DNA from 4 places in the Marinobacter sp. THAF197a genome. Region 2 is predicted to be linked to each of the others. Evidence: predicted binding sites of a transcription regulator. Region 2 holds the regulator's gene; each other region holds the start of a gene.
What was found. Region 2 encodes sigma-54, which starts transcription at its own class of promoters, with help from an activator protein. Its sites were predicted from a motif close to ANTGGCATNNANNTTGCTNT; they were not measured.

Region 1 (8,034 bases), 2.0 Mb from region 2:
CCTGTTGTCGATGGCCCTGGAACCCTGTGAAATTATGGAGGCGGCATCTGGGGAGGAAGCCTGCGACTTCAGCAGAAGGCATCAGCCGGACCTGATCATCATGGATGTCGGACTGCCCGGCATCAGCGGTATTGAGTCCGCGGCCCGAATTCTGGAGGATCAGAAAGATGCTCGCATCCTGTTTTTCAGCATGTACAACGAAGTCCCCATCGTTAAGCGCGCCCTCCAGGTAGGCGCCATGGGATACATCACCAAGTCCTGCGATACCGACACTCTGATCAAGGCGGTCCAGCGAGTTGCCGAAGGTGAAATTTTTGTTGAATACGATCTGATCATGAAGTCGTCGTTCAACGATCAGGCCTCCGAGTCCGCAAAATTGCAGCAGTTGACGCGCCGCCAGTTTGAAGTGTTTTCCATGCTGGCTCGCGGGTTAAGCAATGATGAAATTGCCCATGCCCTGGCAATCGAAAAGAAAACCGTGGCCAATACGGTGACCGCCATTAAGAGCAGCCTTGGAATCGAGTCGATGGCGAAGCTGGTCTTCTTCGCCATTGATGCCGGGCTGGTTCAAATCTGCACGCAGCCAGCGGCATCCGTTTCCCAGGAGTAACGGCTGCTTAGTCTTCCGCGTCCTCAGCAGAATCGATTTTCAGTTCGTTAATCTTCCGGGTCAGCGTATTCCTGCCCCAGCCAAGCAGCACGGACGCATCCCGGCGGCGCCCGCCGGTGTGCTTCAGGGCCACCTCAATCATAATCTTCTCGAACTCCGGTACGGCGGTGTCCAGGATCGACTTCTTGCCGCGCTTCAGTTCCTGTTCTGCCCAGTTTTTCAGGCCTTCCTGCCAGGTCTGGCCAGTGGCGCTGTGCTCACTTTCCGCCTGGTGCAGGAGTTCCGGGGGCAGGTCATCTACATGAATCTCGCGCCCGCTGGCCATCACGGTCAGCCAGCGGCAGGTGTTTTCCAGCTGGCGGACGTTGCCGGGCCAGGGCAGGGTGGTCAGGTACTCTTCGGCATCCGGGCGCAACAGCTTCGGCTCCACCGCCAGTTCCTTGGCGGCCCGTTTCAGGAAGTGCTGCATCAGGCGGGGAATATCTTCCCGCCGTTCCGCCAGCTTGGGCAGGTGCACGCGGATAACGTTCAGGCGGTGGAATAAATCTTCCCGGAAGCTACCTGCCTGCACCAGTTTTTCCAGGTCTTGATGAGTGGCGGCGATGATACGCACATCCACTTTAATCGGGGTGGTGCCGCCTACCCGATAGAATTCACCATCGGCCAATACTCGCAGCAGACGGGTCTGGGTGTCGGCTGGCATATCACCGATTTCATCCAGAAACAGGGTGCCGCCGTTTGCTTGCTCAAACCGCCCCTGGCGGGCTGCGCCGGCGCCGGTGAAGGCGCCCTTTTCATGGCCGAACAGTTCAGATTCAATCAAATCCTTGGGGATAGCGGCCATGTTCAGGGCGATGAACGGGTTGCGGGCCCGGGGGCTGTGGTTGTGCAGGGCCTGAGCGACGAGTTCCTTACCGGTGCCGCTTTCTCCGTTGATCAATACCGTGATGTTGGAGTGAGACAGGCGGCCGATGGCCCTGAACACTTCCTGCATGGCCGGAGCTTCACCGATGATTTCGGTATTGCGCTGGGCGCTGTCGGCCTGGGGTTCGCTGGCGGCCCGTTTTTCATGACTGTGGGCCACAGCGCGTTTCACCAGGGCCACGGCATCGTCCACATCAAAGGGCTTGGGCAGGTATTCGAAGGCACCGGTCTGATAACTGGTAACCGCACTTTCCAGGTCCGAATGGGCGGTCATGATGATCACCGGCACATCCGGATGCTTGTCGACAATCTGTGAAAGCAGGGTGATGCCGTCTACTCCGGGCATGCGGATATCGCTGACGATGGCATCGGGCTGTTCGTGTTCCAGTCGCATCATGATGCTTTCGCCGCTGTCGAAAACCCGCGGCTGCATACCGGCCTGGTTGAGGGCGCGTTCCAGCACCCAGCGAATGCTCTTGTCGTCGTCGATAATCCAGACGTTTGCCGGTTGGCTCATTGGTTGTCCTCCAGAGGCAGGAAGATAATGAAATCGGTTCTTCCGGGCTCGCTCTCACACTCCACCAGCCCTCGGTGCTGGCCGATGATGCTTTGGGTAATGGATAGGCCAAGGCCGGTTCCTGAGGCCCGGCCACTGATCATGGGGTAAAAGATGTTCTGCAGAAGATCCGCTGGAATACCCGGGCCGTTATCGATGATGTCGGCGCGGCACACCAGCCGGTGACGACGGTGGCCTATGGTGAACTGGCGCAGCGCACGGGTACGGAAAGTGATGGTCGGCGGTACATCGGAAGGACTTGCACCTTCGTTCTCGAAGGCCGCCTCCATGGCGTTACGCGCGATGTTCAGGAATGCCTGGATCAGTTGTTCTTTGTCTCCGGGGAACTCGGGAATGCTGGGGTCGTAATCCCGTTTCAGCCGGACCCGGCCCCTGCTTTCGGCTTCCACCAGGGTACGTACCCGCTCCAGAACCTCGTGGATGTTGGTGGGCGCGATTTTCAGTGCCTTGTTGGGGCCGAGCATACGATCGACCAGGCTGCGCAGGCGGTCTGCTTCGTCAATGATTACCCGGGTGTATTCGCGCTGGTCTTCATCGTTCAGCTCCCGGTCAAGCAGTTGAGCCGCGCCACGAATGCCGCCCAATGGGTTCTTGATTTCGTGGGCCATGCCGCGAACCAGGATCCGGGTGGTCTCCTGTTGGGAGATAATGTCTTCTTCGCGGCTGATGCGCATCAGCCGGTCCCGGGGCTGGATCTCGATCAACAGCTCCATGGGTTCAAGGCTGATGGGTGTCACCGAATAGTCCACCGTCAGCCTTGAGCCGCTCAGTAAAGCGAACTCTGCTTCTCGCCGGGTGTAGGATTGGCCATTGCCTGCTGCCGCATACAGGGTTTTCAGAGCGTCCGCAGAATCGAGCAGAACGTCTTTCAGGGGCAGGCCCTGGCTACGGGTCATGCTGGTTTCAAAAAGACTTTCGGCGGCGGGGTTCAGGTAACGGATGGTCAGGTCGTTTCCCAGCACCAGAACGGCCGTGGTCAGGCTGTCCAGAATGCTCTTATAACCGCTTCCCAGCGAGATGGATGGTTGGAACGACATGCTTGGTTTCCGTTTTAAACTCATAGTAGTTACCCCGGTTTTGCAAAAAACGAACCAGTTTTGCCTGGTGAGATACGACGATGGTCTAAGTACGGGCACAGCAGGGCCCGGAGGGCATCCGGGTGCTGTAGGTTGGTGCAGATGGGGAGCTTGTCGCTACAGGCAGCCGGGGTTTTGCCCCTTCGCTGCCCAAAGTATGGCTTTATCGTGGTGCGGTTGCACTAAAGTGGTGCGTAAATATCAGTTCAGGCGCGAAGGTCGGTGAATGGTAAAGGTGATTGGCTGGCCGCTTTTCACCTGTATGCCTTCGCGATCCACGATGTGAACGCCCGCCTGATGGGTGCCCCGGTCAATATTGCGGACGGTGATGGAGCCTGAGGTGCTTTGGCCAACTGGCTGGCCGTCCAGGGTAACCTCATAGCGATGACCGCGCCGCAGGCTCGGGGTGCTGCGCACTTCAAAGGTGACGTCGCCGTTGCCACTGTGGAAGGCCTGATCGTTCTCAGGGGAGATCAGGGACAGGCTCTCATAGGCTGCGCCTTCGCGCTCCACTTCCTCAAGCAACTGTTCGGTTTCTCTCACCGCGTCAGGCTTTGGCAGTGTGATGGTGGTTACCGGTTTAACCTCGATTTCTTCCCCACCCTGCATGGGCTCGTCCGAGAAGGTTACATTGCCCTGGGCATCCACATGGCGGTAAACCTCTGCGTGGGCGGATGCGGTGGCCAGCAGTAACAAGCCGGTTGCGAGCGTGAGCGGTGCTTTCATGACAATAACCTGCGGTAGTGAACTGTCTCGATTATCGGCGGCGGGTGCAGGCATTTCAACGCCGGAGGGCGATCCCTTGGTTACATATCGTTAAGGGCGCGGGGTGTTTGGCGGGATTTGAGAAAAACGGCACAAAAAAGCCCCGCACGGGGCGGGGCTTTCAGGCTTAAATGCCCTGCACCTTATTGGTGCATTGCATTAGCAGGAGTAGTAAAGCTGGAACTCAACCGGGTGAGTGGTCATGTTCAGCTTCTCAACTTCACCGCGTTTCAGGTCAATGTAGCCTGCGATCATGTCTTCGGTGAACACGCCGCCACGGGTCAGGAACTCGTGGTCTGCTTCCAGGCAGTCCAGGGCTTCAGACAGGGTCTCGGCAACCTTCGGAATGTTCAGAGCTTCTTCCTTCGGCAGGTCGTACAGATCCTTGTCCATGGCATCGCCAGGATGGATCTTGTTCTGGATGCCGTCCAGGCCGGCCATCATCAGGGCAGCGAAGGCAAGGTACGGGTTAGCCGCCGGGTCAGGGAAGCGCACTTCGATACGACGTGCTTTCGGGCTGTTTACGTACGGAATACGAATAGACGCGGAACGGTTGCGGGCAGAGTAGGCCAGCATAACCGGTGCTTCATAGCCCGGAACCAGTCGCTTGTAGCTGTTGGTGGCCGGGTTGGTGAAGGCGTTGATGGCCTTGGCGTGCTTGATCACACCACCGATGTAATACAGAGCGGCTTCGCTCAGGCCCGCATAGCTGTCGCCGGCGAACAGGTTCTTGCCGTCTTTGCTCAGGGACATGTGTACGTGCATACCGGAACCGTTGTCACCAACCACCGGCTTGGGCATGAAGGTGGCGGTTTTGCCGTAGGCGTGGGCCACGTTGTGTACGCAGTACTTCAGGATCTGAACTTCGTCAGCCTTGCGGGTCAGGGTGTTGGCGCCAACGCCGATTTCACACTGGCCAGCGGTACCCACTTCGTGGTGGTGTACTTCAATTTCCAGACCCATGGATTCCATGGCGGCACACATGGCGCCACGAAGGTCGTGCAGGCTGTCGACCGGCGGAACCGGGAAATAGCCGCCTTTAACGCCTGGGCGGTGGCCGATGTTGTTGCGATCGAAATCTTCGCCGGAAACCCAGGCAGCTTCTTCGGAGTGGATGTGGTAAGACGCACCTTGCATGTCCACATTCCATTTAACGGAGTCGAACACGAAGAACTCGGGCTCCGGGCCAAACAGCGCGCCATCGGCGATGCCGGTGGACTTCAGGTATTCTTCGGCACGACGGGCAACAGAGCGGGGATCGCGCTCATAACCCTGCATGGTAGACGGCTCTACAATGTTGCAGGTGATGTTGACAGTGGTTTCTTCGGTGAACGGATCCAGTACGGCGGTCTCGTCGTCCGGCATCAGGATCATGTCGGATTCGTTGATACCTTTCCAGCCAGCAATAGAGGAGCCGTCAAACATTTTGCCGTCAGCAAAGAAATCTTCATCGGCTTCGGTGGCGGGCAGGGTGACGTGCTGCTCTTTTCCGCGGCTGTCGGTGAAGCGCAGGTCAATCCATTTCACTTCGTGTTCTTTGATCAAATCAATCGTCTTGGACATTGTGCATGCTCCGTAGTGATGTCGTGTTCGTTATGCCGGATCGTTCAGCGGGCTGAAGCCCGATCTTTTTCAGGTCAGGGCAGCTTAACAGAAGCTGTTGGCTCTTACCTTTCAATTACGGCTGCACAAGGATAAGCAAGGGGCTTGCCAGTTTTTCGGTTTTGCGCCAGAACAGCGCAGCGGCAAGGCTTTGGGGCGATTCTGGCGCACCGGAGTGCAGCTTACAGGCATTGGTTGCACTGAATGTGTGCACTTTATTGGTGCATTGATTCTTATCCTGCCTGATAACGGTGCATTAGCCGATTGGTTACATATTAGGCACTATTCTTCATATTATCGACATGGACTTTTCTATATACTGCTCGCCGCTAAATTCTGCAGGATACCCGTTGTGATTGATAAGCTTAGAAACGTTGCCATTATTGCCCACGTTGACCACGGTAAAACCACCCTGGTTGACCAATTGTTGCGCCAGTCTGGAACTTTGGACCGTAAAGAGCTCGAAAACGAGCGCGTTATGGACTCCAACGACCAGGAAAAAGAGCGTGGCATCACCATTCTGGCGAAGAATACCGCGCTGAAATGGAAAGACTACGACATCAACATCGTGGACACCCCGGGGCACGCGGATTTTGGTGGCGAAGTTGAGCGAGTCATGAGCATGGTAGACAGTGTGCTGTTGGTGGTGGATTCCATTGATGGCCCGATGCCGCAGACCCGTTTTGTAACCCAGAAGGCGTTTGCCGCTGGCCTGCGCCCGATCGTGGTGGTTAACAAGATTGACCGCCCCGGCGCGCGCCCGGACTGGGTGGTGGATCAGGTATTTGACCTGTTCGATAACCTTGGTGCCACCGACGAGCAGTTGGACTTCCCGATTGTTTACGCCAGTGCCCTGAACGGCATTGCCGGCATGGAGCATGAAAACCTGGACGACAACATGGATGCCGTATTCCAGGCGATTGTCGACCATGTGCCCGCGCCTTCCGTAGATCTGGACGGCCCGTTCCAGATGCAGATTTCCCAGTTGGACTACAACAGCTTCCTGGGCGTGATCGGTATCGGCCGCATTATGCGTGGCAAGGTCAGAACCAACACTCCGGTGGTGGCTGTCGGTGCCGATGGCAAGAAGCGTAATGGTCGTATCCTGAAAATCATGGGCCACTCCGGTCTGCAGCGTGTGGAAGTTGAAGAAGCGCAGGCTGGCGACATTGTGTGCGTGAGTGGTCTGGATCAGCTGTACATCTCTGATACCTTATGCGATCCCGCCAATGTTGAGGCACTGCCGGCGCTGACCGTTGACGAACCCACGGTATCCATGACCTTCCAGGTCAACGATTCACCGTTTGCTGGCAAAGAAGGCAAGTACGTGACCAGCCGTAACATCAAGGAACGTCTGGAAAAAGAACTGCTGCACAACGTGGCGCTACGGGTAGAAGAAGGGGACTCTGCTGACAAGTTCAAGGTCTCCGGCCGGGGTGAGCTGCACCTGTCCGTATTGATCGAGAACATGCGCCGTGAGAACTTCGAGTTGGCCGTGGGCCGCCCGGAGGTTGTGATCAAGGAGATCGATGGCGTCAAGCAAGAGCCTTACGAGAACGTGATCATTGACATTGAAGAGCAGCACCAGGGTTCCATTATGGAACAGATGGGGCTGCGCAAGGGCGACATGACCAACATGATCCCGGACGGCAAGGGTCGTATTCGCCTGGAATACACCATTCCGGCCCGCGGCCTGATTGGTTTCCGGAATACCTTCCTGACCATGACATCGGGCACCGGTATTCTGACGTCTACCTTCAGCCACTACGGCCCGATCAAGCTGGGTGACGTAACCAGCCGCCAGAATGGTGTGATTGTCTCCATGGCCACTGGCACGGCGCTGACCTACTCCCTGGAAACCCTGCAGAGCCGTGGCAAGCTGTTCCTCGACCCGGGCCAGGAGATCTATGAAGGCCAGCTGTGTGGTATTCACAGTCGCGACAACGACTTGGTGGTTAACCCCACCAAGGGCAAGAAACTGGACAACATGCGTGCCTCTGGTAAAGACGAAGTGATCGGGCTGGTGCCGCCCATCAAGTTCACCCTGGAGCAGGCGCTGGAGTTCATTGACGACGACGAGCTGGTGGAAGTAACGCCCAAGTCGATCCGTCTGCGCAAGAAGCTTCTGACCGAGAACGAGCGTAAGCGCGCGGGTAAGAAGTAACAGACTTTTTGCCACAAAAGAACACGAAAGAAAGAAACTGATTGGCCACGGACACTCACTGACCCTCACGGACAAAAATGCTTTTGGCAGTTGTCCGTGTAATTCCGTGAGTGTCCGTGGCAAAAAAATAATCATTTTCTTTTAAGTTTTTTTCGTGTTCTTTCGTGGATTTCGTGGCAAAGCAATCCCTCCTTTATTGTCCCCACCCAACTCAGCTAGACTGCCGTTATCCCTGAAACGGAGTTCGTCATGCTGAGCCTGTATCCTGAAATTCAGCCATACGCTCGTCATCACCTTGCGGTGGAAGAGCCTCATG
Region 2 (8,034 bases):
CGCTTCCCGGGTCAGCGGGAACAGCAGTCCGATGGGAAGGTTATCAATGCAATAAAAACCCAGATCTTCGAGCACATGCAACGCGGTACTCTTACCGGACCCGGATCGGCCACTGACGATGATCAGTTTCATGATGGACGCTCCTGCCTGCTTCTGTTGGTGCTACTGCTTATCAGGATGCCGCGGTCATGCGCTGGTAAAGGGATGCTGCATCCTGGCACTGGCGAAGCTGTTCACAGAACCCGTTGTCGTTGAATTTCTCGGCCAACTGGCTTAGCAACTCCAGATGTTCACTGGTGGCTTCTTTGGGCACGATCAAGGCAAACACCAAGTCGACCGGCTGATTGTCGATAGCATCGAAGTCGATGCTCTCTTCCAGTGTCATCAGCACGCCGATCACACGGTCCAGCCCCTCCAGCCGGCAATGGGGTATGGCAATACCCTGGCCGATACCGGTGCTGCCAAGCCGCTCGCGAGAAACCAGATTGCTGAAAATCTCGGTGTCGCTGAGGATTTCATCCTGATGATGAATATGCTCTGCGATGGTTTCCAGTACCCGCTTTTTACTGGAGGCTGGCACCCTGCACAGCGTCAGTTCGGGAGCCAGAATGTTGTCGATGGTCAGGGATGTATCGCTCATGGATCGACTGTGATTCCGTAAAAAAAAGGCTGCGGCCGGTATGCCCCGCCGCAGCTCGTATCATTGAAACACCCGGTACGATGGCGCTATGAGCGCGCTCAGCCGTTGCCGTGCATCCGGTCTACGTTCTTTTCTTTGTGCTTGAGGATCTGGCGGTCCAGTTTGTCCACCAGCGAATCAATCGCGGCGTACATATCCTCACTCTCTGCCTTTGCATGGATATCGCCACCGATGACATGCAGGGTGGCTTCAGCCATCTGACGTACCTTCTCAACTTCCAGCGTCACCTGACAGTTACTGATGTGGTCAAAGTGACGCTCCAGCTTCTCGAACTTGGTGTTGACGTAATCCTTCAATGCAGGGGTCAGTTCTACGTGATGGCCTGAAATGTTGAGTTGCATAGGCGTCTCCTGTTGTCATCATGCCGGTGTTGCCACCGGGCTGCGTGTCCGGTGCTTCGTGCACCGGCAAAAACATTAAACCAGTCGTTTGCGCTCGTTTGAAGGAGGGATGTGCATGGCCTCCCGGTATTTGGCAACGGTGCGCCGGGCTACATTGATGCCCTGATCTCCAAGCATGGCTGCAATCTTGCTATCGCTCAACGGCTTTTTTGGAGTTTCTTCTGAAATCAGTTTCTTGATCATCGCACGAATAGCAGTGGAGGAACATTCTCCGCCCTCAGCGGTACTGACGTGGCTGGAGAAAAAGTACTTCAGCTCGAAAATGCCGCGGGGTGTGTGCATATACTTTTGCGTGGTGACCCGTGAAATGGTGGATTCGTGCATTTCCACGGCCTGGGCGATATCCGAGAGGATCAGCGGCTTCATCGCTTCCTCCCCCTGGTCCAGGAAACCCTGTTGGTGCTCAACAATCCGGGTGGCGACTTTCAGTAGCGTTTCATTGCGGCTTTGTAGGCTTTTAATGAACCACTTGGCCTCCTGCAGTTGATCCCGCAGGTAGGTGTTATCAGCACTGCTATCGGCGCGACGGATCAGCGATGCATAGCTGGCGTTGACCCGAATTCTCGGGGCGATCTCCGGGTTGAGCTCAACACGCCACCGGCCCTCGTGTTTTCGGACGATGACGTCTGGTATCACGTAATCCGGCTCCGCTCGGTCCACCACGTCACCCGGGCGGGGGTTGAGGCTGGTAATCAGGGCCAGAACTTCGCGCAGCTGATCTTCTTTGAGTCTGCTGCGGCGCAGCAGTTGCGCGTAATCCCGGTTGCCCAGCAGGTGCAGGAACTGGGTAACCACCAGGCGGGCCTGTCGAAGCCAGGGGGTATCTGGCGGCAACTGGTTGAGCTGAATCAGCAGGCATTCCTGCAGGTCCCGGGCGAACACGCCCGGCGGGTCGAAGTGTTGTAGCCGGTGCAGGACCGCTTCTACCTCGTCCAGTTCAAGGGGGTCTTCTTCGGTTTCGTCCTGCAGGCCGGAATGGATTTCCTCAATTGCTGAGGTCAGGTAACCGCGCTCGTCCACAGCGTCCATCAGGGCGTGGGCGATTGCCTGGTCACGCTCGCTCATGGGGGTCAGATTGAGCTGCCATTCCAGGTGGTCCTGGAGGGTCTCGGCCGGTGAATTGCGGGTTTCGAAATCCGACTCGTTCTCGTCGTCCCCTTTGCTGGCTGGCGCCGGTGCAGACTGGTAGATATCGTCCCAGGCGGTGTCTACGGGCAGGTCGTCGGGGATGTTATCCGGGATGTCGTTTTCGGAAGCCCAGTCCGGGCCATTTTCGTTTTCATCCCAGTCAGAGGCAGCCTCGGTGGCTGGTTCATCGTGGTCGGAATCCCGGTCTTTATGTTCGTCCCGGGTATCGGCATCCGTATCGGGGGTGTCAGACTGATCGTCATCCTCGGAGGTTTCCAGCATGGGGTTGGATTCCAGTGCCTGCTGGATTTCCTGCTGGAGGTCGAGGGTGGAAAGCTGAAGCAGGCGAATGGCCTGTTGCAGCTGGGGCGTCATGGTCAGACTCTGGCCCATCTTAAGCTGTAATGAGGCTTTCATAACCATGGCTCAAGATCCATAAATCAAGGGTGTCCCGGTAGTGACGTTGCCTGCTGTCAGGCAAAAAAATTGTTATACGCTGGTTACTTGCCGCTCACTGTTGTCAGTATAAGCAAGTTCTTTGCCGAGTTTACTTGCTACAGATCATCAAAACAATCAGACCTCGGTCGTCGAGGGGTTTTCTTCCGCTTACAGGTGGAACTCATCACCCAGGTAGACTTCCTTGACCTGCTGATTGGCCAGGATGGCTTCAGCATTGCCGGAGGCGATGATATGGCCGCCGGAGACAATGTAGGCGTTTTCACAAATATCGAGGGTTTCCCGCACGTTGTGATCGGTGATCAGCACACCAATGCCTTTATCTCGCAAATGCCGGATGATGTGTTTGATGTCGCTGACCGAGATGGGGTCTACCCCGGCGAAGGGCTCATCCAGCAGAATAAACGCAGGTTCCATGGCCAGCGCTCTGGCGATTTCGACGCGCCGCCGTTCACCACCGGACAGCGCCATACCCAGGCTGTCCCGGATATGGGTGATGTGAAATTCCTCGAGCAGTTCCTCAAGTTTGGCTTCCCGCTCAGGCCGTTTCATGCCTTTTCGGGTTTCCAGAATGGCCATGATGTTGTCGCGCACGGTAAGTTTGCGGAATACCGAGGCTTCCTGGGGCAGGTAGCCGATGCCTTTGCGTGCCCGGCCATGCATGGGCAGGGGTGTGATGTCCTGGCTGTCAATGGTGATTCGGCCGCGGTCGGAGGGTACAAGCCCGACAATCATGTAAAAACAGGTAGTTTTCCCGGCGCCGTTGGGGCCGAGCAGGCCTACGATTTCTCCGGACCGGATTTCCAGAGACACATCGAGAACCACTTTTTTCTGTTTGTAGCTTTTTGCCAGGTTGCTGGCCCTGAGAACTGCCATCAGTAACCTATTCGTCTGAGGGGTTGCTGGAGCCGCGAGGCTGAATCACCATTTCCACCCGGCCAGAGCTCTCTTCCGAAGGCGTGCCGCCTTCTGCAGTGACCACCCTGCGCACGGTGTCGTATTGGATGACGTCGCCCCGGAACACATTGTTGCCCTGTTCAATCACTGCCTGGCGCTCGAACGTCAGCCGGTTTTCCGCCGCTGACCAGGTGATGGTCCGCGCCCGGGCGTCTGTCATGGCTTCACCTTCCCGTGCCGGCTGGCGATATCGGGCGGGTTCGCCGCTTGCCTCAATCCGGCTTAGACCTTCGGGGCTTCGATACAGTACCACCCGTTCTGCGTTCAGCTGGGTGGCCCCCTGAACCAGTTCAACGTCGCCGGTGTAGATGGCGGTCCCTTCGGTATCGTCCAGGCGGGCGGAATCAGCGCTGACCTTGATGGGGGTGTCGGAATCCAGATCAAACGCGGTTGCCGGGCTGGCCAGCATCAGTGCGGCCAGTATGACCGGCAGTCGGTGTGTGCGCTTACCTGATGGTTTCATATTGCCCTTCCACCCGGGAGTTGAGTTCCAGTATGCGTTCGTTTATCCAGGCTTTCATGCCATTGGCCTGGGTAACGCCGAACGGTTCGGTAATGGTGACCGGTTGATCGGTGTATACCGTGCCCTGGCGGTTATCCAGGGTCAGTGAGTCGGTTTTCAGGGTGGCTTCAGAGTCGCCGGTTTGACGGAGTACGACGACGTTGCCCGTCAAGGTCACCTGATCATCGTCTTGCCGGAGGCTACCTTCATCCGCTTCGATTATCCATGGTGGGGTGGCCTGTTCGCTGAAAATCCTGGCCCTTGGGGCATTCATGGTGGCGTAGTTGGTGTCTTCAAACTGCTCAATTCGGGGGCTGGATATCGACATCTTAAGGTTGCCGTGTTCGTCCCAGGTTGTGTAGCGGCCCTCGATGATAAAACTGTCGGGTTCCGACGGGCCCCTGAGTTCTGCGGCATCGCCCCGCACACTGTCACCTTCCTCGTTCTGCCACATCAGGAAGACGGTCGCGAGAACCGTGGCTGCCAGCGCCAGGGTTCGAACCCAGGGTTTGCGAACGATGTCTGACAGGGCCCCCGGGATCATGACGGCTTGCCCAGATAGGGGGCCAGAGTAGCGCCCAGCCGGTTTTGCGCCCAGAGTATCAAGTCACATGCTTCACGCACGGCGCCGTGCCCCCCCAGGGCCTGGGTGCAATAGTCGGCTTGCTGACGCACCAGCCAGTAGCCGTTGGGCACGCTGATACCCAGGCCGGCGAATGTCAGGGCGGGCAGATCAGGCAGATCATCGCCCATATAGGCAATCTGGTCCGGAGCGATATCCATGCCTGCAACCAGTTCCTGTAACGCAACTTTCTTGTCTTCCCGGCCCTGCATCAGGTGCGGGATGCCGAGGTCGGTCATCCGTTTTTCTGTCAGTGGTGACCTGCGCCCGGTAATGACTGCCACGGTAATTCCAGCCTTCATCAACTGTTTCAGGCCCAGACCATCCAGTATATTGAACGCTTTGAGTTCGTCGCCGGCAGCGCTGAAATACAACCGACCATCGCTCATGATGCCGTCTACGTCCAGGGCGATCAGGCGAATTCTGGCGGCTTTTGCCTTGAGCGTGTCGTCCCAGCCGGTGTGCATAGGCGGTGCGAAGTCACTCATTAAATCACCCCCGCACGCAGCAGGTCATGCATGTTGATGGCGCCAACCAGGTTGCCGTCGTCGTCGGTGACGGGCAGGGCATTGATCTTCATCTCTTCCATGATGTTCAGTGCCTCGGCCGCCAGGTGGTCAGCCTGAATGGTTTTGCCGTGGCGGGTCATGACGTCCCGGATCGGAGTGGTGTGAACGTCGACGGATTTGTCCAGGGTCCGGCGCAGGTCGCCATCGGTAAATATGCCGGTCAGATGCCCCTGGGCGTCGACGATGGTGGTCATGCCCAGCCCTTTACGGCTGATCTCCAGCAGGGCGCCGCTGAGGGTGGTATTTTCAAGAACTTTGGGAATCTGGTCGCCGGTATGCATGATGTCAGAAACCCGCAGCAGCAAGCGCCGTCCCAGACTGCCGCCCGGGTGAGAGAAGGCAAAGTCTTCGGCACTGAAGCCTCGGGCTTCCAGCAGGGCTACGGCCAACGCATCGCCCATGACCAGGGTCGCTGTGGTGCTGGATGTGGGTGCCAGGCCAAGCGGGCAGGCCTCCAGGGCAACGCTGACATCCAGATTGGCGACCGCTTCCTGAGCCAGCACAGAGTTCGGGTTGCCGGTCATGCTGATCAGCGGTGCCCCCATGCGTTTGATCAGCGGCAGAATGGTCACCACCTCGCTGGTGCTGCCGCTGTTGGAGATGGCAACCACCACATCTTGCGGGGTGATCATGCCCATATCGCCGTGGCTGGCTTCACCCGGGTGAACAAAAAAGGAGGGCGTGCCGGTGCTTGCCAATGTGGCTGCAATCTTGTTGCCGATATGGCCGGATTTACCCATGCCGGTGACCACTACCCGGCCTTTGCAGGCCATGATAACGTCGCAGGCTCTGGTGAAGTCGCCGTTGATACGGCCTTCCAGGGCTTCGATAGCTTCCCGCTCGATGCGGATGGCTCGAACTGCTGAGGAGCGGTAGTCGGGGGTGTCTGGAGCGTGTGAATCTGTCATCTCGGCGGATAGTCTGCTCGGTCGGTCTGGTTTGCCCGGCCAAACGTCGGTGATCGGGCGACTGAATCGTGAGTATATCATTGTTGAGACGCGTGGCAGCCAACGTTCAGGGAAACTGATCATTGCCATCAAGACATTTTACGTAGCTTTAACCGGCTTTTCATTGAGCTGAAGCGGCGCATGTCATAATGTAGGCGCTCTTTAATCAGGATGGATTATGGCGTCATCTGCATACATAAGCCTTAACGACGTGGTGTTTTCCCGCTCCGGCCGGCGCATATTCGATGGTGTCTCGCTGGATATTCCGAAGGGGCGGATCACCGCGATCATGGGCCCCAGTGGCACCGGTAAGACCACGCTGTTGCGACTGATTGGCGGCCAGCTGCGTCCCGACTCCGGTCAGGTGGTGGTGGCAGGCCGTGAGGTGCCAAAGCTCAAGCGCAAGGAATTGTACGTGCTGCGGGAAAAGATGGGCATGCTTTTTCAGAGCGGTGCCCTGTTCACCGACCTCAGTGTGTATGAGAACGTTGCCTTTCCTTTGCGGGTTCATACCCGCCTGCCGGAAGATATGATTCGGGACATCGTGCTGATGAAGCTCGAAGCGGTGGGCCTGCGTGGTGCCCGCAACCTTATGCCCTCGGAACTGTCCGGGGGGATGACACGCCGGGTGGCGCTGGCCCGTAGTATCGCGCTGGACCCTGAGCTGATCATGTACGACGAGCCTTTCGCCGGGCAGGATCCCATTGCCATGGGGGTTCTGGTCAAGTTGATCCGCGATCTGAACAGCTCCATGGGCCTGACCAGCGTGCTGGTGTCCCATGACGTGCCGGAATCCCTGAGTATCTGCCACTACGCGTGCATCATTGCGGATGGCAAGGTCATTGGTGAGGGAACTCCGGATGAACTCAGGGCGCACCCCTCCGAGCGGGTTCAACAATTCCTCAAAGGTCAGCCCGACGGCCCGGTGCCGTTCCATTACCCGAACAGCGATGCAGCGTCTGATTTCGGTATCTGCGGGGGTGGCGCATGATGGATCGCATAGCTGCCCTGGGGCGAACGGGTCTTGATGTTATTGCGTCACTGGGGCGGGCCTGTCAGTTTCTGGCGGGCGTTGTCGGGGGCGTACCGAAGCCCTCTGTAGGTTTTCCGCTCCTGGTAAAGCAGTTATATGCAGTCGGTGTGCTGTCGCTGGCCATTGTGGTGGTGTCGGGTTTGTTCATCGGCATGGTGCTTGGTCTTCAGGGGTACACTATTCTCAGCGATTTTGGTTCGGAGGCGGCCATCGGCCAGATGATCGCATTGACCCTGGTGCGTGAACTGGCGCCAGTGGTGGCGGCACTGCTGTTTGCTGGCCGTGCTGGTTCTGCGTTAACCGCCGAAATCGGTCTGATGAAAGCGACTGAGCAACTCTCCAGCATGGAAATGATGGGGGTCGACCCGTTGCGCCGGGTGATCGCCCCAAGGTTGTGGGCGGGTTTTATTTCACTGCCCATTCTGGCCATGATATTCGCGGTGGTTGGCGTCTGGGGTGGCATGTTGGTGGGTGTTGAATGGTTAGGTGTATACGAAGGCTCATATTGGGGCAATATGCAGGCCTCAGTGGACTTTGTGGATGACGTTCTCAACGGGCTGATCAAGAGTGTGGTGTTCGGTCTTGTCTGTGCCTGGATTGCGGTGTACCAGGGTTATGACTGTGTGCCCACCTCGGCAGGGATCAGTTCGGCCACTACCAAAACTGTGGTGTATTCATCTTTGGCGGTTCTCGGCCTGGATTTCGTGCTGACCGCTGTC
Region 3 (8,034 bases), 640 kb from region 2:
AGCGCAAGAATGACAAACGCCAGGGCCTGAACCACGGCCAATCCAGCCCAACTGTACAGGAACGGGTAGGATTCAGATTGACCACTGCCCAGGCCAGCCACTTCAGGCCCCAACCAGGCTGCAACCAGGCCACCCAGCAACACTCTCGCAGCGGCCGAGCCGGCCAAATCCGGTGCAACCGACTCCATCGCCGCAAAACGATACTGATGCACCACGGCCAGGCCCGCACCACCCAGAACCGCAGCAAGACACATCAGGGTAAAGTGCGACTGCCAGGAAGCATAGGCCCCCAGCAAACCGGCAAGAACCCCGGAAACCGCGCCCAGAAGCATTACCTGCTTGCGCCCTACCCTCTCCATCAGCCAGGTCGCCGGCTTGATGGCCAAAACCGTGCCGACCACCACCAATCCGACCGGCAAGGTGGCCAGCTCTGGCGCAGGTGCCAGCAAACGCCCCTGGATGGAGCCGATGAATACGATAAAAGGCGCGGTGCACATGGCCAGCGCCTGGGCAGCCACCAGCACCCAGACATTCAATGGCATGAGTTATTTCTTCCTGTAGATAATGCCGGGGTGGCACTGAACCATCTCGTACAGATCAGGAAGGCCGTTCAACGATTCAGAGGCGCCCAGAATGAGATAGCCACCGGGGTTGAGAGCCCCGTGCAATCGAGTAAGGATGTCTTTCTTGAGGTCCGCGGAAAAATAGATCAGTACGTTTCGGCACATGATGATGTCGAACTTGCCAAGCATATACCGCTCAAGCAGATTGAGTTCCTTGAACTCCACCATGGCCTTGATTTGCGGCTTTATCTGCCAGCCACCGTTGGCAGAGGGCGTAAAAAACTGCTTCTGCCGCTCTGGTGACAGCCCACGACCGATGGCGATCATTTCATATTCGCCCCGCCGGGCCACTTCCAGGACGCTTTTGGAAATATCCGTTGCAGTAATTTTTACGTCCCGCAACTTCCCGGGCCGGTTGCGCCGGAACTCATCCACAACCATACCTACCGAGTAGGGCTCCTGTCCTGTTGAGCACGCAGCAGACCAGATGCGAAGCGGTTGAAGCGAATTGCGCTCGGCGAACTCCGGCAATAGCTTGTCCTGAAGGATACGAAATGGGTGGTTGTCCCGAAACCAGAGGGTCTCGTTGGTGGTCATGGCATCGATAACCAGCTCACGCAGGCCGCTGCGCCCCACCCGCTTCAAGCGATCGAGAAGCTCACCCAGTGAATTCAGGTTGTTTTCCTCAAGAATCCTGCGTAGACGGCTCTTCACCAGGTACTGCTTGTTGTCACCCAACAGAATGCCACAAGCGTCCTGCAGGAATGTCTTGAAGGCTTCGTATTCCTGAGGCGTAATTTCCGCTTTCATTGGATCTCTATCGTGGGTAAGTCCATGAGCCGAGGCATCAGTTCTGGTCAATAATTTCCATTACCCGCTCGGCAAGCTCGTCCGGGCTGAATTTCGCCATGAAGTCATCGGCACCGACCTTCTGAACCATCGCCCGGTTAAAGACACCACTCAGGGATGTATGGAGCATCACATACATGCCGCTGAGCGCCGGATTCTCTTTGATTCTGGTAACGAGGGTGTAACCGTCCATCTCCGGCATTTCCACATCGGAAATGATCAACGATAAGTGGTCTCGGGCAGTGGAACCGTCCCCCGTGATCTCCTTGAGATAGTTCAACGCCTGTTTACCGTCATTTTTGGTGACCACTTCCATTCCGATCGCGGTCAGGCAGCGCTCGATCTGGCGCCTCGCCACAGACGAATCATCAACAACCAGTACCGGCAAATGCCCGGGCACACGCTCGGCGCTGCGAGTTTTCAGCTCTTCGGTGACATCTTCCCTGAGCGGAGAAACTTCTGCAAGAATCTTTTCTACATCAATGATTTCTACAAGTTTGTCATCAATCTTGGTGACCGCCGTCAAGTACACATCCTTGCCAGCCCCCTTGGGTGGCGGGAGGATATCTTCCCAGTTCATATTCATGATCCGGTCGACACCCGTCACCAGAAAGCCCTGAGTTTTGCGGTTGTACTCGGTAATGATGACAAAGCTTGTGGCCAGCTCTTCCTGCGGAATGCCTGCCATGCCAATAGCCATGCTCAGGTCGATGATGGGGATGGTCTCGCCACGGATATGGGACACGCCCCGAACTACCTGGCGGCTGTTAGGAATCGATGACAGCTTCGGGCATTGAAGGACCTCCTTCACCTTAAAAACGTTGATCCCGTAAAGCTGCCGCCCGCGCAAACGGAACAACAACAGCTCAAGCCGGTTCTGACCAACAAGCTGCGTCCGCTGGTTAACGCTGTCCAACACCCCTGCCATAACTTTCTACTCCCGGCATGCCAACGATCGGCACAGAATTTGCTCAGTTATTATTAAACAACTTGCTTACGCGAACCCGGACCAAAACATTGACGCCCGGTGTCCAATCAAGGTTAACGGCCCCAGCGCCATTTTCCTTAACGGAACTCGCATAAATATGCCTAACTGACAGCATAGGACAAAGCAGTGCAGATGCGAACCATCTTTTTAGCGACCTTTTGCCTATCGACCCTCGGCCTGAATACCGCGGCTGCGGCCACCACCGCAAACGAGATACGCGATGCCGCCGGTCAATTTATCGAAGCCTGGGCCGACGAGCAGCGCCAGCAACAATACGAGGTGAGCTTCGCTGTCGGCAGCATCGATAGCCGGCTTAGCCTGGCTGCTTGCGAACAGGCACTCGAAACCGCATTTACCAACGATCCCCTGCGGACGACATCGCCATCGGTGATGGTGTCCTGTGCCGGGGAGCGGCCATGGCGGATGTTCGTCACAGCCAGTATCGAAGTACACGGCCCCGCCCTTGTGGCAGCTCGGCCTCTGGCCCGCGGTGAGCGCATCAGCGGTGAACTGTTGCAGGAAAAGCAGGTGCAGATCAACGCCAGCCGCAGAGGCATTCTCACAGATAGCGAACAGGTATCCGGCATGCTGGTGAGGCGACCAGTTAATGCAGGGTCGGTGCTGACGCCAGATCTGCTCGAAGCTCCCAATGCCGTTGAGCGGGGCGATCATGTTATCATCACCGCCAAATCCGCAGTGTTCTCGGTCAGTTCCCGAGGCAAGGCGCTGGCCAGTGCCAGTGTCGGCGAGCAAGTAATGGTCGAGAATCTGCAATCAGCACGCACGGTTCGGGCAACGGTCACGGCTCCTGGCCGGGTGGAAATTGCCATGTAACGGCAAATCCGTGCCCAGCGGAAAATTTTTTCCGTTTTTTTCTAAAGGTCAGCTTAACGCTGCCGATACGCAGATATAAACCCGATTCCGCCACCTTTGAAGGTGGCCACAGGCAAGCAGGTATCCTTATGTCAGTTGACTTAAATGGAATTGGCCCCGGCCAGGTCAACACCACCAGAACCACGGCCGACAAAGCAACAGGCAGCCAGAGCACGCCCTCCACGGCTGGAGAGCAGGCAAAGGCTCAAAGCACGGCTGCCCGCGGCGACAACGTCAGTCTCAGCAATCAGGCAAAAAACCTGAAGCAGCTGGAACAGAAACTGGGCGACTACCCGGAAATGGATGACGACCGCATTGCGCAGATTCGCGCAGCACTGGAAGATGGCACCTACAAAATTGATGCAGAGAAACTGGCCCAGAAAATGCTTGAGATGGATAAAAGCATTTTCGGGTGAGTAAGACATGGCTGCAATCATTGAATTGAAGACCCTCCTCTCAGAAGACATCCGCCAGCTTGAAACCCTGGCGGACCTTCTCAACCAGGAAAAACAACTCCTGGCGTCCTCGGACATCGCTCCGCTCCAGGAAATAACCGCTCAGAAAAACAACATCCTGACGGATATCCGTGAGCGTGCGAAACAAAAGATCCGCCTGTTGGTGAGCATGGGGTACCGACCGGATGCCGGCGAGCCCTCGAGGTTTATCCGTGCCGGCGGCATGGAAGACCTGTACCAACTCTGGAAAACCGCCGATGGGCGCCTTCGTGCGTGCCAGGAACTGAACCAGAACAACGGTCGTGTTGTCGGACACCTTCAAAAACGCCTGACGCGACTCACGGACATCTTCCGTGGGGCCTCTGCCCAACAGAAGCTTTATGGTGCCAAGGGCGAGCAAACCAGCGTATCCGGCGGCAACATTCTGGCCAGCGCCTGACAGACCCTGCAAACCAAAACGCCCGGATGAGCTATCCGGGCGTTTTTCGTCAGATTCACCTTACCCGTGCATTAACGGGTGTACATCGTCATTTGGGAATCCGGATGAAACCGTATGTTGTGAATGCTCACGTTCCCCATGGATGGACTCTGATTGCCGCTCACGCGGATGTTGTCCATCCGGATCTCCTCAATCCGTTCGGGAAACGCCAGTCTCAAGGCACCATCCTCTCGAATGGAATATCGGGGCTCACCCTCCCTGTAGTGAACACCAGAGATGGTCAGGTCGGAATCGAGGAAACTGAGCACTGGCACAAAAATGTTGGCGGCCAGTTTGATTCCCTCTACTGAATCGAGTCCGGCGAGTTGCGGATCATCAACAACGCCGCCAGCACTTCCCGGCATTGCGGCAACCGTTTCAATACGCTCCAGCAAGCCCACACTGCTTTGAGCCGTTACGCCGGCCATATCGCTGTCAGACAGAGGCGCAAAGCCCCCCTTTTCATATAACTGACCGGCCTGTGCAGGCATGGATGCCGCGCTGGTATTGCCAGCCGCCAGCGACACCAACGGCTGAAACGGCAACGTCACCATGGTAACCAGCGCTGCCGCATTACGATAACGGGCCTGGTGCTTGAGAACACGATGCAGTTCCTTGTCAGTCACCCAGCCAGCGGCGATCAGCACTTCGCCCAGGCGCTGCCCGGTTTCCCGCTGCAACAACAACGCCTCGTCCAGCTGACCTTCCGACAAATAGCCGCGATTGATCAACAACCGGCCAAGCCGGGACTTTTCTTCAAACCCCTTACGGATTCTCACTAGGCTCCTCCCGCATTCAGAGTGATCACCGTACAACCAGGCCCGGTATTGATAATGATTAAAGCGTAGCCCAATCACCTGGCCTACGCTGTTCTGATTTGCACTTATTCAGGTAAGGATCTGTTAAGATCTTCGCTAATTTTGTTCTATCCGGATTGTCTCAGGATTCCTGATAACAACTGAAACTGTGAGAGCCTCTGAAATGACAAATATCGTAAAACCCGTATCAACTGTGATGTCAGTCCTGTTTGCCGCCATCGCTGCCCTGATGCTGGCCACTCCGATTCAGGCAGAAGAACTGCCGAAGGTTCGCTTTGTTACCTCTGAAGGGGCCTTTGAGCTTGAGTTGCGCCCTGACGTAGCCCCGAAAACCGTGGAGAATTTCCTCTCCTATGTCGAAGACGGATTCTACGACGGTACGATCTTTCACCGGGTGATTCCCGGCTTTATGATTCAGGGCGGCGGATTTACCGACACCATGGCCCGTAAACAGACCAAGAACCCCATCGTTAACGAAGCTTCAGCAACCCTGCCTAATCTTCGGGGCACCGTGGCCATGGCCCGAACCAGCTCCCCAAATTCAGCAACCTCTCAGTTCTTCATTAATGTCGCCAAAAACGATTTCCTGAATGCTGGTGTGCGTGGTGCGGGCTACGCGGTCTTTGGCAAAGTCACCGAAGGCATGGGCGTGATCGACAAGATTGCCGGCGTACAAACCGGACATCGCCAGGGCATGGCGGATGTTCCGGTTCAGGCCGTCGTGATCGAGAAAGTGACTCTGGTTAACACTGAAGACTGAGCACCATGCATTCCCCCTGCCTGCCGCCGGCCATGGAGCCGGCAGAACTTGTCTGGCGCGACGGCGTGCCCGAATCCACCCGGTTTGGAGACGTATATTTCAGCAGGGACAACGGCCTGGCAGAAACCCGGTATGTTTTTATCGGGCATAACCAGTTGCCGGAGCGGTTCCAGCAGGTGCCAGACGCGAGCCACTTTGTGATTGCTGAAACCGGTTTTGGCACGGGCCTGAATTTTCTCGCCGCCTGGGCGGAATGGTTAAAGCAGCGCTCGGCCGATGACAGCGCCATTCTGCATTTTGTGTCGGTAGAGCGATTTCCCCTGCGCCGTCAGGACCTCGAAAAGGCCCTGTCGTACTGGCCCGAGCTAACCCCCCTGGCAGCGGAGCTTATCGAACAGTACCCTCCACTGATCAAGGGCACTCATCGGCTGGTGCTGGCCGGAGGTCGGGTTCGGCTTACCCTGTATTTTGGAGATGTCCTGGACGCCTGGAAGGATCTCACTTTTACAGCCGATGCCTGGTTCCTTGACGGCTTCGCCCCGTCGTTAAACCCGGACATGTGGCTGGACGACGCCATCGGGCTGATCACAAGCCACAGCAAACCCGGAACGACCCTGGCCACGTTTACCGCCGTTGGCCGTGTGCGCCGCAGCCTTGCAGAGGCTGGCTTCGAGATCGCCAAAGTCCCTGGCTTTGGCCGCAAGCGGGAAATGCTTGCAGGTATTTACGCGCCGGGGAATGCGACTAAACAAGAGGCGAAAACTGGCACGGTTGCCATTATCGGTGCAGGAATTGCCGGCACCTTGCTCGCCCGCAACCTGGCGGAACGGGGTGTTCAGGTGCTGCTACTGGACAAGGCGCCCCACACCGGTTCTGCGGCATCTGGCAATCCCCAGGGCGCACTCTATGTAAAACTTGGCGTGGAGTACAACGCACAGACTGAGCTTTCTGCAACGGCCCTCAGTTTCAGCCAACGTTTCTATCGGCCCTGGCAAAACCGCTTCTGGCACCCAACGGGACTACTGCAACTGGCAACCGATGATCAGGAAGCCGATCGCCAGCGGCGGTTCTGCGATCGCAATGATTACCCGGCTGACCTGCTGGAACCGGTGGATGCAATCCGGGCAAGCGAGCTGGCAGGAATTGCGGTTAACACTGGCGGTCTCTGGTTTCCCGGTTCTGGCTGGCTTGAGCCTGCAAAGGCCTGTCAGCAGCTGGCTGAACACCCGCTGATTGAAACACGATTCAGTTACCAGGTCGCTAACCTTCTGCCATGTAACAATCAATGGTGTATCCGAAATCACTCTGGCGAAGACAGCCGCGCAGACGCTGTGGTCATTGCCGGAGGTCACGAAAGCCCCGCCCTGGTGCCCGTAGGCGGGCAGCTCCGTTTGAAAGCGATCCGAGGTCAGGTTACTGAACTACCGGAGGCAGACTTCAACCTGCCTCAAGCCGTAATCTGCGGAACCAAGTATGTCAATCCGGTTCACGGCGGCCGTGCGGTTACTGGCGCGACGTTCGACTTGAAGGACAGCACCCGGCACCCTACCCGGGCCGGCCATCAGGAAAACCTCGATGAGCTGCAACGCTCACTGCCATCTGTCGTTAAAGGGTTGCTGCCCGATCCGGATCAGCTGCAAGGGAGAGTGGCCTTTCGTTGCACCACCCACGATTATCAGCCTGTGGCCGGCCGCATGCAGGATACCGAAGGGAACCACCTCAACGACCTGTATCTGCTGACTGGCCTCGGTAGCAAAGGGTTGGTCTGGGCACCCTTGCTGGCAGAATACCTGGCAGATGTTATCAGCGGCCAACCCCACTGCTTGCCAGCGCCGCTCTCAAAGCGACTGGAAACGGGGAGGCTATACCGAACCTGACACTTACTCAGGCGTAATGAAGCCGGTATACAGTTTTGTGACATTCAGCCGTTACCATTACAGGAGCTGCTCTGCATTGGGATGTTGCAGCAGTCACATGGGAGAGTTAGTGGAATGTCTATTCACGTAAGTGAGCCGGGGCGACCAATCGGCACCCGATTGCCGGAAGCCTTGCGAAGCCGTCGCGTTGGCGACGTCACCGAGCTGACGGAATCCGGCGCGATTTCACCGGGCCACAGCGAGGCAACCGACGCGGAGTTTCAGCAGGCCGCCAACAGCGGCCGCCACCGTGCACTCCAGGAGTATGGCGCCGCAGCCGCCGGAGAGCGGCGCGAGGAGCGCGTGTACCTGCCCGTTTCGGCAATATGCTCAC
Region 4 (8,034 bases), 2.0 Mb from region 2:
AGGGTTGCCTTGCAGGCACCAAAAAGGCTAAAAACCGGTTGTTAAAAATTTGCAAAAATACATTCACTGTATTAAAACAAGCTCATCACTAAGAGCTTTAAGAAAGGCTGTTAAGTGGTTGAGATGTAAGGCTCAGCTTGATGGCTTGAGTCATATAAAAAGAAAAAATGTCGTGTCCCGCAGGATATAAATGGGAGGCGATCAGGAGTCCGGCAAGCGCAGCCCAGGCTGTTTTGCCAGCAAAAATCGGGATTTAGAACCCGTCGAAAACCTGAGTTAACTCAAAAAGGAAGACGCAACATGAAAAAAACTATCCTTGCTTCTGCTATCGCAGCTGCAACTTTCTCTGGCGCTGCTCTGGCCCAGGAAAGCAACCTGCCGACCGTATACGGTAACATTCAGTATGTTCTGAACCACGACAATGTTGACGGTGGCGGTTCTTCTGTTGAGCATCGCGACAACGGTTCGACGCTCGGTGTGATGCATGACCATGAAATCGCTCCTGGTCTGACTGGTTTCTTCAAGGTCGAAATCGACCGTCTTGGCGCTGACGACATCAATAGTGCGAACGATCCAGAAGGTCGTTTCCGTATTGATGAAGCGTACATCGGTGTTAAGGGTGAGAACTTCGGCCAGCTCTGGGTTGGTACCGACGACACAATTTACGAGCTAGCCGTAACAGAGATTTCAGAATTTTACGAAGTCGCACTGCTGAACCAGGCGGTGAGTTATGACACAGGCGAGGGTGACATGGTTCAATACCTGTCTCCTAATTTCGGTGGATTGACTATCGGCGCCGCTGTCCAGGTCAACGGTGACGATGAGTTTGGCAAGAAGTCTTACCCATGGCAGCTGGCTGCTATGTACGAGGTTGATGCCCTTGAGCTGGCGTTCGCTGTTGACTCAAACGACGGTGGCCGCGCTTATAATCGCATAAGGACCGTTCCCAGCGAGAACAATGAGAATACCTACGGTCTGCGCGCCAGCTACAACCTGGACAATCTGCGTCTGACCGGTGAATTCCACACTCGTAAAGATGTGGCCGACACCTTTGGCGTGATGGGTATTTATACTCTTGGTAAGAATCAGTTTGCTCTTTCTTATGAGCTGACTCAGTACGACGACAATTTCAGCGACGCGCAGTTTGCTGACAAAGACATCGACACTGTGACACTACAAGCGCTGCACAACCTGTCTGACCACATGTATGTCTACTTCGAGGGCTACCTCGGTGGCGGCGATGACGGCGTATACGGCGTTGCTAACAAGAGTGAGCGTTCACTCGCTTCCGTTGGTGCTGTTTACTACTTCTGATCAGCAAACCTGCTAATCAAGTAGTCTCGAAAACCGGTGGCTCAGGTCACCGGTTTTTTTGTATTTTTAGGGGCCTGTTATTGGGAGTCTGCCATGGAAGTCGAACTTGAAATCAAACTGACTCTATCGGAACGGGCGCAGGCAAAAGCCCTCCAGTGGTTGCTTGCGCAGCCTGAGGCCAGTCGCGGTGGTCAGAAGGATTTGATGAATCGCTACTACGATACGCCGGACGCAGCGCTTAACAGGGCCAGGGCGGCACTTCGGGTGAGACAATCTGGAGATCGCTACATCCAGACTCTGAAAACTCAGGGCGAGTTTGTTGATGGTGCCCATCGCCGTCAGGAATGGGAATGGCCGCTGCCGGGGCCTGAGCTTGACCTGTCATTGCTTGAAGACACGCCATTAAAGCAAAAGCTGGATCTGCAGAAACTCCAAGTGGCCTTCGAAACCAACTTCTCCAGGCAGGTGGTGATGCTTGAAACTGCGGACGCACTTGTTGAAGTTGCCGTCGATTTTGGCGAGGTCGTCGGGGGTGGGAGGTCTCGTCCCTTGTGCGAGGTGGAGTTTGAGCTGAAGTCCGGAAACTCGTCACTGCTGTTGAGCTGGGCCAAGGCACTTGCTGTTGAGGTGCCGGTTTTACTGAACCTGATCAGTAAGGCGGAGCAGGGCTACTATCTTGCGGGTATTACCGGCAGAGAAACACGGGTGGCAGAAGATGGAGAGTGTGCGCGCGGGTTCCTGCGGGCGTTGAGTGACTCCTGGCTCACAGGGGCTGTGCTGGCATTGCCGGAAGACTGTTTCAGACAATTAACTCAGAAATCCACGGAGTCAGGATGTCATGCTACATGGCGCGAGGTAGAGGGCTTTCTGAAATCGGGATGCAACACCCGAGATCTGCTTGATCATGTGCCGCGCCTGGGTTTCCTCCAGTTGGCCTTGGCGGAAGGCTGACGGTGCACAGAAAAAAGGGGCCGGATAACCGACCCCTCTCTGCACTACTGCCTGTGTTATCCGGGCAGATAACGTGTCAGAACGATTTGGTCCAGCCTACCCAAACCTGCGGTTTGTCAGCGCGTGGGCTGCCGAAGGGAGAGTCGCTTTTGCTGATGTCCGCGTAATCGACGTTAAGGCTGAACTCGCCCAATTCGCTCGCATCCTTTGCAAGGCTGGCTGAGTAGTGTACGTAACTGGCATCTTCAAAGCCGGCCTTACCATCAACATCGAAATCATAGTAGCCAACGGTGAAAGACGCTGCGAAATCGTTCGCCAGTGGGAGCGAGGCAGAGCCGTAGTAGTAGATGTCGCCCTCATCGAAAACGTCTTCCTGGTTTTCGCTATGAGCAGTGTATGCTACACCGACGGCGAAGTTACCCAGCCCGATCTCGCCATAAATTTCACCGAAATCGATGTTTTCCGGGGCATCGGTGTAGGCGTAGTAGATGTAGCCGACATCATACGCGATGCCCTCCACGTCGCCCGCGAAGCCAAAGTAGAGATCCAGTTCGTGCGTGGCCTCGTCTCCAAAGTCTATCGTGGAAACCCATGTTCCGGCGTAAAGCCCGCTTGCGTCCTCGTAGTCAACGCCGCCCTGAATAGCGGAGGCACCTTCCGTCTGGGTGAGGCCCCGGAACATGTAGTTGCTCACGGCACCAATATTTGCAGACAATTCTGCGTGGGCGATACTTGGCACGGCCAGCGTCCCGAGCAGGGAAGCAGTGAGTACCGAAGCAGTCAGGTTGTATGCGTTGCGTTTCATCGGATACCTCTTGGATCGATTGTTTAACTCACGGTTGACTAAGCACAGTCGATGCCAATAAATGAAACTTATTATAAATCAAAGGCATCCGTGAATCCTCCGTTATTGCGGTTGCTGAGTTGTCCCAATGTGCACTAAGTCTGGGCGTCAGTTTTTGCGGCTGCACCAGATTGCACCACGGAGTGGTGCGTCAGCTATGGCAGGCTCAGAAGCGCTGTTGCCACGCTGAAGTAAATCAGCACGCCGCTGACGTCGGCAATGGTTGTTATCAGTGGCGTACTTGCCGTTGCCGGGTCGAACTTCAGCTTATCCAGCAGGAAAGGCAGCAGCATACCAATGAGGCTGCCCACCATCACCACAGCGATCATGGTAACCGCCACCACAAAGGCAATCTCCGGCCCGGCCCTCATAAAGCCAACCACCATTACGGCGGCAGCCATGGTGACACCCAGGGCACTGGCTACCAGGGTTTCTTTGCCCAGCAATTTGCCCCAGTCTGCGATTGTTACATCGCCGGTGGCCATACCCCGTACCATAAGCGTGGCTGACTGTGCCCCGGCATTACCGGCGCTGGCGACCAGAAGAGGCATAAAGAACAACAACGCAATGTGCTCGGAGATGATGTCTTCGAAGTAAGCGATGCCCGCGCCGGTGAAGATATTGGCAAATACAAGGATGACCAGCCATTGCACCCGTGAGCGGTAGAGCGAGAACGGTGTTGCATCCCTCAGGCCGGTTTCCAGTTTGCCCACCGTGGCCCCTTTGTGGATGTCTTCGGTGGCCTCTTCTTCCGCTACGTCCATGGCGTCATCGTAGGTGACAATGCCCACCAGCCGTTCGTCCTGATCCAGGATTGGCAGTGCCAGCAAGTCGTAGCGTGATATCAGTCGGGCCACTTCTTCCTGGGGAGTGTCGGTGCTGGCGGTCACCAGGCCCGTAGCAATCAGGTCATCCACCGGCGTGCCGGGCATCGCGGTAATCAGGTTCCGAAGGGAAACTGCACCCACCAGTTTGTGCTGGTTATCGATCACGTACGCCTGGTAGATGGTTTCTTTATCCGGCGCGGTGTTTCGGAGTAGGTTAATCGCCGCGCTGGCGGACATGCCGGTGCTGATCACCGCGTATTCCGAGCTCATCAGTGCGCCGGCGGTGCCTTCTTCAAAGCTTGCCAGGCGCCTAAGGTCTTCGCGCTCCTTGCTGGCGAGGGATTGGAACAGGGCGTGTTGACGGTTCTCATCCAGCAGGTTGAAGAAGTCGGCCCGTTCGTCCGAGGGCATGGCGGTTACTAGCTCAGCCAGGTCTTGGGTGGGCAAGAGCTCCGCGATCAACGTTTGGGTGTTGGGGCCGATATACCCGAATACCTTGGCGCTTTGTTCCGTTGTCAGGGCCCGGAGAAGGCGGACGCCTTCCTCGTTATCCGGATTTTCCTCAACAAACTCCGCGAGGTCGGCGGCATTGAAGGTGGCCGCCGCGGCCTGAATCTGCGCTTCGTCACCGGTGGCGATCGCCTCAAAGAGGGGTTGATAGAATTCGGAGTCCAGGTATGACATGCGTTACCTTACTCTTTTGGTGTCATGGTTTCGGCTGTCTGCTCGTTGTGATTGTGCAGGTCTCGCCACTGCTTGAGGAATTCCCTGTACCGGTCCAGGGCCTCCTCAACCACAGATACAGATGGGGTGTCGGTTGATCGGACCAGCACAATCAGTCCCTTGCCCTCGACCTCTTCATTGGTGGGAGGGTGGCAAATCACTTCATTGTCGTGATCGATATACGCCAGGGCGGTGCCTATGCCGTGGCGCACGAGTGCGCTGACAATGTCTGCCCAGACCAGGTCGTCCAACTCCAGATCATAGCGGTGAGGATGGTCGCGCTCGTAGTTGAACATGTCTTCCAGCACCTTCTCTGAGCCGGGTGCCACCACGGCGCGAACCATGATCTCCGGGTAGGTGCGCACCGGGCGGATGGTGGTGCGTACCCCAAGTGTTTTGAAACGGTCGCGATTGTGATCGCTCACGCATTCCACCGTTGTTCGGCCCCCCAGGTTGGATTCTACCAACCTGTGGGCGATATCGAAGGTCAGACTGTCTGAGAACGGATCGGATTCGTCTGCGGCGAGCACAATGATGTGTTTGGCACTGCCGGCATGCACCGCTTTCAGGGCTTCTGGATCGTTGCCCGCGCCATGAAAATGGACCATCCCGCAGTCGGACAGTTCTGCAGGTAATCCGCCCGGGAACTGACGGGTCAGTAGCATGATGGGTACCGTGTGGTATTCGGGTACCGAGCGGATCTGGGAGGCAAAGCGCATAAAGTACTGCTCGCCGCCACTTCGTGGGGTGTTAATGATTACGATGTGATCTTTCATGTTGTAAATCCAGCGTCCGGTCAGGATTCGTTCACGGCGGTAGAACCGGTATTCAATATAGTCGCTGACGATCAGTGTCAGCAGCGTGATGGCGCTGATAAACATCAGCAGGATGGTGCTCAGGCGGCCAACGGTGGTTTCTGGAGCGAAATCTCCGTAGCCCACGGTGACCAGTGTGGTCATGGTCATCCACACCGCCTCAAACAGCGTCAGAGGCTCTGCCGCCCAGATAATCAGTATCTGGGTGATGAGCAAGCAGCCCAATATGACAAAGAGCCGCCGCATTCGGCTGCGGATCAGGCCGCCCATGGGCAGGTGAGACTGCGTATGTTCGGGATTCAGCGGGCGGCGATTGCGCATCATAGAGTTGGCGTGCCTGTTCAGTCCTTGGCGAGTTCGTTATACAGTACCGGAAATATATCAGAGAGACAGGGGTTTGCGTTATGTCTGAGCCTTGGGGTTCATTGCCAGCGGAACTGGCCAACGATGTGTCAGGTTGTTGGGCTTCGATATTCCCGGACGGGATTCCAGGCTGGTTGACCGATGACGCAGACCTGACGGAGGCCGATATTGCCGAAGCCTTTGCCCGAAGCCTGTTCTTGCGGCAAACCATAGAGCGACATTCTGAGCAGATTCGCTCGGCGGTACAGGCACGGCCACTGCAAGAACCCACCACCGAATCCTGGCTGGCGGAGCGCTGGGCATCTTTCCTGGGCTCGGTGGATTCAGAACCAGCGCTGCACTCAGCTCTCAGGCAATTCCGGCGGGAGATCCAGTTCCGGATTATCTGGCGGGATCTGCTTAAGTGGGCCGACCTTCAGGAAACCATCGCCGCCACCAGTGCGTTCGCCGATACCTGTATTGATGGCGCGCTGGATTGGCTATACGAACAGGCTTGTGAAGAGTCCGGCACGCCCTGGGGCAAAGACCCGGTAACCGGCGAGGAAGCTCCCCAGAAAATGGTGGTGCTGGGTATGGGCAAACTCGGCGGCCGTGAACTGAACGTCTCTTCTGATATTGATCTTATCTTCGCCTTCCCGGGCAAGGGTGAAACGCGCGGTGGTCGGCGAGCCCTGGATAACCAGCAGTTTTTTATTCGTCTGGGGCAAAAACTGATCCAGGCGCTGGACCAGATCACCGCCGACGGGTTTGTGTTCCGTGTGGATATGCGCCTGCGCCCCTACGGCCAGAGCGGCGCCCTGGCCCTGAGTTTCGCAGCGCTGGAAACCTACTATCAGGACCAGGGCCGTGACTGGGAACGCTACGCGATGGTGAAAGCCCGGGTAGTGGCGGGCGACCAGCGGGCAGGGGAGGTGCTGATGAGTAGCCTTCGGCCCTTCGTTTACCGGAAGTATATTGATTTCAGTGCCTTTGAGTCGCTGCGCAATATGAAGGCAATGATCAGCCGGGAAGTGCGCCGCAAGGGGCTGGAAAACAACATCAAGCTGGGCAGTGGCGGCATCCGTGAAATCGAGTTTGTGGTGCAGGCGTTTCAGCTGATTCGGGGCGGCCGGGACCGGGAGCTGCAGCAGCGGGAACTGCAGGTGATCCTTAAAGAGCTGGAGGAGCTGGAACTACTGCCCTCCACCGTGGTTCGGGAGCTTCGGGATGCCTATGTGTTCCTGAGAAACCTGGAACATGCTCTTCAGGGCATGGAAGACAAGCAGACTCAGGAGCTGCCCGACGATGCACTCTCACTGGCTCGGATATCACGAATCATGGGTTACGGGGATTGGTCCGCCTGCCAGAAGGCCCTGACAGAGCATCGTGAGCGTGTGGCCACACATTTTTCCAATATCATTGCCTCGGAGGAAGAGGAGCAGGAGGGCGAAGCCGGCATTGAGGATGGCTGGTTCGAGCTTTGGCTGGCGGAAATGGAAGCGCCTGCTGCCGTGGAGTGGCTCTCTGAGCAGGGGTTCGAGCGCCCTGAAGACAGCGTCCAGAAACTGACGGACTTACGGGACAGCCGCACCGTGCAAACGCTGCAGACCCAGGGTCGAAGACGACTGAATGAATTCATGCCACTGTTGCTAAGCGCCCTGACAGGTGTAGAGAATCCCTCAGAAACACTTGAGCGGGTGCTTCAGCTTGTTGAGGCCATTCTGCGCCGCACCGCGTACATGGTGCTATTGTTGGAGAACCCAGGCGCCCTGACCCAGTTGGTACGCCTGTGCAGCGACAGCCCCTGGATCGCCAGCTTGCTGGCGGAAACCCCGTTGTTGCTGGACGAATTGCTGAACGCCGAAAGCCTGTACACGCCCCCCGCCAAGGAAGAGTTACAGGACGACCTGCGCCAGCAAATGCTGCGGATTCCCTATGAAGACCTGGAAGAGCAGATGGAATCGCTGCGGTATTTCAAAAAGGCCCATGTGCTGCGGGTAGCGGCATCCGAGATCAAAGGCACCCTGCCGTTGATGAAGGTGAGTGATTACCTCACCTGGATAGCCGAGGTGGTGCTGGACCACGTGGTGGATGTGGCGTTCGCAAACCTGGTGAGCCGGCACGGCTATCCGCGCAGGGCTGATGGCTCCGCCTGTGATACCGACTTCGCTATCATCGGCTATGGCAAGCTCGGCGGCATCGAATTGGGTTACACCTC

Region 1: glnA (glutamate--ammonia ligase) is a predicted target of sigma-54. The motif match lies at 5,648-5,667, and genes of this name have one in related genera.
Region 3: flgA (flagellar basal body P-ring formation chaperone FlgA) is a predicted target of sigma-54. The motif match lies at 2,367-2,386, and genes of this name have one in related genera.
Region 4: FIV08_RS02955 (TorF family putative porin) is a predicted target of sigma-54. The motif match lies at 3,110-3,129, and genes of this name have one in related genera.

What each region holds. Positions count from the first base shown of each region.
Region 1 covers NZ_CP045324.1:624,645-632,678, forward strand. Annotated here, with positions in the region: gene FIV08_RS02905 (response regulator transcription factor) at 1-610, shown strand, start outside; gene ntrC (nitrogen regulation protein NR(I)) at 618-2,051, opposite strand; gene glnL (nitrogen regulation protein NR(II)) at 2,048-3,148, opposite strand; gene FIV08_RS02920 (DUF4124 domain-containing protein) at 3,389-3,913, opposite strand; gene glnA (glutamate--ammonia ligase) at 4,112-5,515, opposite strand; gene typA (translational GTPase TypA) at 5,907-7,718, shown strand; gene pip (prolyl aminopeptidase) at 7,968-8,034, shown strand, end outside.
Region 2 covers NZ_CP045324.1:2,856,447-2,864,480, reverse strand. Annotated here, with positions in the region: gene rapZ (RNase adapter RapZ) at 1-132, opposite strand, end outside; gene ptsN (PTS IIA-like nitrogen regulatory protein PtsN) at 173-640, opposite strand; gene hpf (ribosome hibernation promoting factor) at 739-1,041, opposite strand; gene FIV08_RS13285 (RNA polymerase factor sigma-54) at 1,117-2,652, opposite strand; gene lptB (LPS export ABC transporter ATP-binding protein) at 2,836-3,561, opposite strand; gene lptA (lipopolysaccharide transport periplasmic protein LptA) at 3,569-4,105, opposite strand; gene lptC (LPS export ABC transporter periplasmic protein LptC) at 4,089-4,688, opposite strand; gene FIV08_RS13265 (KdsC family phosphatase) at 4,685-5,254, opposite strand; gene FIV08_RS13260 (KpsF/GutQ family sugar-phosphate isomerase) at 5,254-6,243, opposite strand; gene FIV08_RS13255 (ABC transporter ATP-binding protein) at 6,461-7,273, shown strand; gene mlaE (lipid asymmetry maintenance ABC transporter permease subunit MlaE) at 7,270-8,034, shown strand, end outside.
Region 3 covers NZ_CP045324.1:2,217,816-2,225,849, forward strand. Annotated here, with positions in the region: gene FIV08_RS10285 (MFS transporter) at 1-542, opposite strand, end outside; gene FIV08_RS10290 (CheR family methyltransferase) at 546-1,373, opposite strand; gene FIV08_RS10295 (chemotaxis protein CheV) at 1,411-2,340, opposite strand; gene flgA (flagellar basal body P-ring formation chaperone FlgA) at 2,533-3,234, shown strand; gene flgM (flagellar biosynthesis anti-sigma factor FlgM) at 3,363-3,689, shown strand; gene FIV08_RS10310 (flagella synthesis protein FlgN) at 3,697-4,167, shown strand; gene FIV08_RS10315 (pilus assembly protein PilB) at 4,239-4,985, opposite strand; gene FIV08_RS10320 (peptidylprolyl isomerase) at 5,188-5,784, shown strand; gene mnmC (bifunctional tRNA (5-methylaminomethyl-2-thiouridine)(34)-methyltransferase MnmD/FAD-dependent 5-carboxymethylaminomethyl-2-thiouridine(34) oxidoreductase MnmC) at 5,790-7,661, shown strand; gene FIV08_RS10330 (CBS domain-containing protein) at 7,776-8,034, shown strand, end outside.
Region 4 covers NZ_CP045324.1:634,327-642,360, forward strand. Annotated here, with positions in the region: gene FIV08_RS02945 (porin) at 301-1,314, shown strand; gene FIV08_RS02950 (CYTH domain-containing protein) at 1,408-2,265, shown strand; gene FIV08_RS02955 (TorF family putative porin) at 2,342-3,070, opposite strand; gene mgtE (magnesium transporter) at 3,265-4,620, opposite strand; gene FIV08_RS02965 (potassium channel protein) at 4,629-5,798, opposite strand; gene glnE (bifunctional [glutamate--ammonia ligase]-adenylyl-L-tyrosine phosphorylase/[glutamate--ammonia-ligase] adenylyltransferase) at 5,879-8,034, shown strand, end outside.